3 regions of the Bacillus sp. SRL337 genome follow, and region 1 is predicted to be linked to each of the others. Evidence: riboswitches for the same ligand, from Rfam matches in the RefSeq annotation. Region 1 holds a riboswitch; each other region holds the start of a gene.

Region 1 (2,265 bases):
CTGTTACAGTGATTCCGGATATCAATGCCGGCATTGATTCAGGAAGCAGCACTTTCCATATGATTGTTGAGGTTTTGGCTCCCATTGATTTCGCAGCCTCGATGACGCCCTTATTCACTTCCCTAAGGGCTATTTCCACCATTCTGGCGTAGAAGGGTGCAGCCCCAATGATGAGGGCAGGAAGCGCTGCGTTGGCTCCGCGGATCGTCCCTAGAAGGAACTTCGTAAACGGAATCAACAGCACAATCAAAATAATAAACGGGATTGAACGGAAGACATTTACTACTGCACTCGTTACGGCATAAACTGCCTTGTTTGCCCAAATGTTATTAGGGGAGGTTAAAAATAATAAAAGACCAAGAATAATTCCAAGCACTAGTGTTATAGCTACAGACATTCCTGTCATGTACAGGGTTTCAAGGGTCGCTTCCCACATTTTTTCTCCATCAACGTTTGGAAAGAGAGTTTCAATCATGATTAATCACCTCAATCCCAACTGTTTGTTTCTTCAGGTACTCAACTGCTGCTTCTTCATCGGCACCAGCTAAGTGAATAAACAACGTGCCGTATGATCCGTCCTGTGTCTGGGAAATGCTTCCCTGGATGATATTGGCGTTGATATCAAAGTTCCTGATCAAGCTCGTAATGAGCGGCTGCTCGGTCTGTTCCCCAACAAATGTGAGTTTGACAATTTTTCCTTCTGGATAGTGCGAAATGAGATTTTCAATGGCATCCTTCGTGTTTCCAGTTTCGGACACTTCCCCTACAAAACGCTGAGTGATCTTCTGCTGCGGGTTCCTGAAAACGTCCAGTACATTCCCCGATTCGACTACCTTCCCGTTTTCCATGACAGCCACCCGGTGACAGATCTTTTGAATCACTTTCATTTCATGGGTAATCAGGACAATCGTCAATCCCAGTCGTTTATTGATATCTACCAGAAGATCAAGGATGGAATCAGTTGTTTCCGGGTCAAGTGCTGAAGTCGCTTCATCACATAGCAAGACCTTTGGATTATTGGCAAGAGCCCGGGCAATTCCAACACGCTGCTTTTGGCCGCCGCTCAATTGTGAAGGATAAGCATCCTCCCGCCCTTTCAAACCAACCAGTTCAATCAGCTCATCGACTCTCCTATTTCGTTCTTCCTTGGCAACCTTAGTAATTTCCAGAGGAAATGCAATATTATCCCTGACAGACCTCGACCAAAGGAGATTGAAATGTTGAAAGATCATAGAGATTTCGTGGCGTGCGTTTCTCAGTTTCTGACCCTTTACCTGTGAAACAATATGGCCGTTGACATCGATTGTCCCTTCACTTGGGATTTCAAGTCCGTTCAACATACGGATCAGTGTACTTTTTCCGGCACCGCTGTAACCGATCACCCCGAAGATTTCTCCGTCATCTATAGTTAGGTTCACATCATCCACCGCAGATATGGCACCCTTTTTACTGTTAAAAATCTTGCTCACATTAGAAATACTAATCATTTTACCTCACCTCTCTCCACTAAACCTATAAGACTAGTAGGCTTTAGTGCCGTTGTGTAAACATTGCTGTATTATTATTTGCGTTCAACACATTCCTAAACATTTTTCTGATAGGAATGAACCTCAAATAAAAAATGCCTTCCTGCAATGAGCAGAAAGGCATGATAATTTATCATTCACCTTTCTCTCATCTTCCAAAGCACTACAGCTTTGTGTGAATTGGCACCATTTCAACATAGTTGACGGTTGCCGGGCTTCGCAGGGCACATCCCTCCACCTCTCTCGATAAGAGCAAGTAATTCGCTTTATTCAATTAATCCTTTAATGGATAAAAGTAATCTTTACTTCTGAATGTGATTTTACATTGGTTTTTTGTTGCTGTCAACAATTTTCATTAAAAAGTTCTTCCTAAATGACTACCGGCTCTGCATCATGAATTCTGCATAATGTTAAGATGGATTCTACAAATAATAATCCCCTGTACGTACCGATCACAGATATTTCCTGCCTTCCCGAAAGGACCGTGAGCTTTTCCCTTCCGTCAAGCAGCACACTAATTTGTTCAGGGCTTCCTTCTACTATAAAATCTGATTCGTAATTCTCTCCTTTTCCCACAGCGAGTTCAATGTTCTTTCCAAAGGAAACCATCCTCACCTCAACCCCATTATTAAAAGCGACCACAAAAGGTGTCTCCGGCATTATTGCTTTCAAATGATATCTCAAATTGACTTCTTCCATCATTCTTAAGATCTCTTTTTCCAATCGCTCATCCCCTTAT
Region 2 (2,265 bases), 1.3 Mb from region 1:
TGCAGTCATCGTCTCGCTTGGATGGAGGGAAGCATTTCTAACAGCGGGGATTCTTTTGTGTCTGTGCAGTTTCTTTCTGTATTTGATACTTGTAAAAAAACCAAAGCAATCTTTATTTGTGAAAAGTAACGTACAACATGAAAAAATAGCAGTCGTACTGCGAAGAATATTCCTGAACCGCCAGGCATGGGCCTTATTCTTGTGTCATTTTGGGATTGTAGGGGGATATATAGGGTTTATTGGGTCATGGGCAGTTCCATATACAATGGATATGTATGGGATGACGCGTATACAAGCAAGCCAACTCATTATGATCAGTCTAATTGGCGCATTGGTTGGCGCCCCTCTGATAGGATGGGTTTCAAGCAGTTTAGGAAAAATCAAACGGCCTTATGTTGTTTTTCATATCATGGTTCTAACGTGTTGGGCTGCCTTTCTTTTATTTAAAGGACATCCGCCGTTTTTTTTGCTGATCGTCCTGATTTTTCTCATAGGATTCGGATTCGGCGCCAATTCATTGACGTTTGCCGCTGTTCGTAAATCGTTCCCTGTCACGGAATCTGGTATCGTTTCCGGGTTTGCGAATACCGGCGGTTTTCTCAGTGCGGTTTTGCTGCCGGGCGTTTTCGGATTCATATTGGAATGGGTTCAGTCCACATCGGGGACTATCGGTGTTGGATACTACTACGGTTTCTTTACCCCGGTGATTTTCTCCATGTTTGGCTTGATCGGCGTGATTATTTTAAAAGAAAAGCAGGAAGCAGCCGGGCGGAACTAGTCTGCTGTTCCTGATTCTTTTCCTGGACAGAGATCCTGATCCTCTGGAAACTGTGCAGGGTTTCCTTGTATCGCTGTCTTGGATGTGAACTGTACCCTGAAAACGGGGGTGGCAAAGGGAATGGCCTGTCCTGACCAGTAATTGCAAGAAAATTATAAAAATAAGTTGACATCGGACCGTTTGCCGTTTATAGTGTATTTAATAACTTAATAGTGTTTCATTTTCTTATCCAGAGAGGTGGAGGGACTGGCCCTTTGATACCTCGGCAGCGGACTATTTATAGTACTGTGCCAATTCCAGTAGCGTAATGCTAGAAGATAAGAAGAGACGGTCATTTACATTTGTTTAATCAACCCCTCTTCTTATGCCGAGAAGAGGGGTTTTTACATTTTGCAGAAAAGGAAGGGATTCAGATGACAAAGACATTGGTTGCTGCACCATTCAGAGCGGATCATGTAGGGAGTTTATTAAGGCCGGAGAGGATTCATCGGGCGAGGAAGGAATTTCAGGAAGGAAGCCTATCTTCAGAAGAATTGCACAGCATCGAGACAGAAGAAATTAAACGAATTGTAGACAAACAGATTGAAGTCGGGCTCCAGGCCGTAACCGACGGGGAGTTCCGCCGCAGGTTTTGGCACACCGATTTCCTTGAGCATTTAAATGGTGTGGAGGGATACGTTCCAGAGCACGGGTTCCATTTTAAAGGTGAGGAAACCGAAAGATACGATGTGCGTGTTACAGGGAAGGTTTCGTTTAACCCGGATCACCCGCATGTGAAGGACTTTGTTGAATTCAAAGACATCGTCGGAGACAGGGCGGTTGCCAAACAGACGATTCCAAGTCCCAATCAGTTGTTCAATGCCGGCATCCGTGATTTGGAGATCTATCCGGATGTGCAGGAGTATGCGGAGGATGTAATCCAGACCTATCGTGAGGCTGTAAAAGCTTTTTATGATGCAGGCTGCCGTTATCTGCAATTTGATGATGTCTATATTGCCGGGCTGAACGCGCCGGAGATACCGTTCAACGACAGCGGCTACTCACGGGAGGAACTGATTGATTTAGCCTTGCACGTGGTGAACAGTGTATTGGAGGATAAGCCGGATGACCTGATTGTGACGACTCATCTCTGCAGAGGCAACTACCGGTCGAAATGGGCCTTCGAAGGCAGCTATGCCAAAATTGCGCCTGTGTTATTTGCCAAAGAGAAAGTAAACGGATTTTTCCTGGAATATGATGATGACCGTTCTGGTGACTTCAAGCCGTTGGATTACATACCAGACGGAGGGCCGAGGGTTGTGCTTGGTGTGTTCACGTCAAAGCATGGTACGTTGGAAGACAAGGAAAACATCAAGGCACGTATTGAAGAGGCAACACAATTTGTGCCTCTGGAACAATTGTGTATCAGCCCGCAGTGCGGTTTTGCCTCCACGCATCACGGAAATATTCTAACCGAAGAAGAACAATGGGAGAAGCTGAAGTATATT
Region 3 (2,265 bases), 1.7 Mb from region 1:
CCTTCCACTGTACAGAACGAATGGTTTGCATTTCGGTTTTCATGTTTTTCCCCCTTAATAGAGTGAGAGTTGTGAAGGGTTCTTAATGATTTTACGCTGCAGAATCAACCTTCTGCCCAATTCGATTGCCTCTGTTTTTGCCTTTATTCTTTTTGTCTTATTTTCAATACCGTCAAGATCTGCCACATGGGAAAGCCCGATTGTACGACGGATTATTTCGCAGCCCGCAAAACCAATTGAGTCTTCGAATATTTCAGCCAGGATATGATCGAGGTATCCTGTGGTTGTAGAATAGGTCTCTTGGTTATGTTCCTTCCATAAGTTGGTGAACTCAGAGCAGAAAACCTCCCAAGTTTCGGAAATGATTTGAAGTCTGCCGGCATGGTCATCTTTGGGAAGCGACAAGGAATTCAGCAGGATATTAGCAAAAAATTGTCCCACATCAAATCCGATTGGCCCATAAAACGCAAATTCAGGATCAATAATCTTTGTATCGTCTTCCCTGACAAAGATGCTTCCGGTATGAAGGTCACCATGCAGAAGAGCATCGGCTTGGGTTAAAAACTTTCTTTTCAATTTTCCTGCTTCAAGTCTTACGACAGGGTCATCCCAAAGAGCCTGAACCTTTGCCTTCAGTTCGTCTTCAAAATCATTGCTGTCATGGTCGTGAAAAGGGTCGGTGAACACAAGGTCCTCCGTGATCTTGCATAATTCCGGGTTGATAAATCTGCCGACCAGCTCTTTCTTTTCTCCCCCGTTCAAGCCAAAATCAGATGTGAAAAAGAGAGTCTTGGCAAGGTAAAGACCAATGTGGGTCGGTAAAAGCGGGAATTCCTCCCCATCTATCAAGGCCTTCCTCAATATCTTGTAACTGGATAAATCCTCCATTACCGTCACAGCCAGTTCCGTATCTGTATAAAATAGTTTTGGAACAGACTCTGGGGTGAATTCACTGTACTTCTGCAATGCGCTGCTTTCAATCTGGGCACGCTTCAATGTAAGCGGCATGCTTTCGCCGACGACTTTTGCGTAAGGAAGCGCCTGCTTGATGATGATCGATTTTTCGTAAAGATTGGTCCCAATCCTGAAAACATAGTTCAGGTTTCCGTCCCCGATTTCACTGCAGAATAATTCGTCATTTTCATTGAAGAAGCCTAATGCCTTTGCCAAATTCAGGGCGCTTTCTTCTGTCAAAGGATAATATCCGTTAGGTTTTACAAGTGCCATTCTATATTCCTCCTTGGTTAACAAGGCTTTTCAGCAAAGTAAAAAGCCTCTTTCATTCAGAAAGAGGCTTGAAGACATGAGACTTCGCACCTCTTATCTGCCAGAAAGATTCCTCTTTCTGTTGGAAGTAGCACCGTGCTGTCAGGTTGCATCAAGCGTTTATTTAAAAACGCTCCAGTCTCGCTGGTGACAGTCGGTTGCTGGGCTTCATCGGGCCAAATCCCTCCGCCTACTCTTGATAAGAGAATGTCCTATTTGATTTTTCTAAACATTTTTATTATTCCTGATAAACATTAAACTAAGTTTGGAGGCAATTGTCAACCCTTTTTTTATAAAACGATTTTCGCTCCAGTTGTTCGACTTCGCGGGTGGGGCAATAAGCTAAAAAAGAGGAAGTGTCCATTCATCGACGTTGTAAAATCTGCCCCGGTTGTGAACGAAACGCGACTAAATGACGTCCACATTTTAAAACAAGCCGCGATTCCGGCACTATCGAGACACAATTCAATTCTCAATGAAAATCGCAGCCCTGGTTGGTCTCGTTACGCGACAAACATCCCAACGAATCATAAACTGAGTCTTGATTCGTCAAACTTAATAAAGCTCCGGCCGGCGATCCTGGAAAATCGGGATCTGGTTTCGTACCTGCTTTACTTTTTCCAGATCAAGCTCGGCTGTGATAACGTCTGTCCCTTCGCCTGCTTCAGAGGTCACATCTCCCCCAGGGTCGATGATCATAGAATGGCCGGCGAATTCATTGTCCGGGTCACTGCCGCTGCGGTTGCAGGCTACTATATAGCACTGATTCTCGATCGCTCTCGCCTGAAGCAGCGTGCGCCAGTGACCTACTCGGGCCAATGGCCATTCGGCCACGACGTAAAGTACTTCTGCGCCTCCTGCTGTGTGCGTTCTTAACCATTCCGGGAACCGGATGTCATAGCAGATGAAGGCGGCTGAAGGAACTCCCTCAATTGTCACTGCCCCGCTGGTATCCCCTGCCGAAAGATAGTGGTGTTCATCCATCAGCTTGAATAAATG

Evidence for each region. Region 1 has a riboswitch for S-adenosylmethionine ahead of AC4E8A_RS19410 (methionine ABC transporter ATP-binding protein). Riboswitches for the same ligand answer to the same signal wherever they lie in the genome.
Region 2: another riboswitch for S-adenosylmethionine. It lies ahead of AC4E8A_RS02480 (5-methyltetrahydropteroyltriglutamate--homocysteine S-methyltransferase); the one in region 1 lies ahead of AC4E8A_RS19410 (methionine ABC transporter ATP-binding protein).
Region 3: another riboswitch for S-adenosylmethionine. It lies ahead of mtnK (S-methyl-5-thioribose kinase); the one in region 1 lies ahead of AC4E8A_RS19410 (methionine ABC transporter ATP-binding protein).

What each region holds. Positions count from the first base shown of each region.
Region 1 covers NZ_OZ481793.1:3,837,221-3,839,485, forward strand. The annotation lists gene AC4E8A_RS19405 (methionine ABC transporter permease) at 1-475, opposite strand, end outside; gene AC4E8A_RS19410 (methionine ABC transporter ATP-binding protein) at 468-1,487, opposite strand; SAM riboswitch class I at 1,672-1,779, opposite strand; gene AC4E8A_RS19415 (hypothetical protein) at 1,896-2,249, opposite strand.
Region 2 covers NZ_OZ481793.1:489,530-491,794, forward strand. The annotation lists gene AC4E8A_RS02475 (MFS transporter) at 1-778, shown strand, start outside; SAM riboswitch class I at 1,001-1,102, shown strand; gene AC4E8A_RS02480 (5-methyltetrahydropteroyltriglutamate--homocysteine S-methyltransferase) at 1,192-2,265, shown strand, end outside.
Region 3 covers NZ_OZ481793.1:2,114,133-2,116,397, forward strand. The annotation lists gene mtnA (S-methyl-5-thioribose-1-phosphate isomerase) at 1-43, opposite strand, end outside; gene mtnK (S-methyl-5-thioribose kinase) at 55-1,227, opposite strand; SAM riboswitch class I at 1,318-1,472, opposite strand; gene AC4E8A_RS10460 (carbon-nitrogen family hydrolase) at 1,822-2,265, opposite strand, start outside.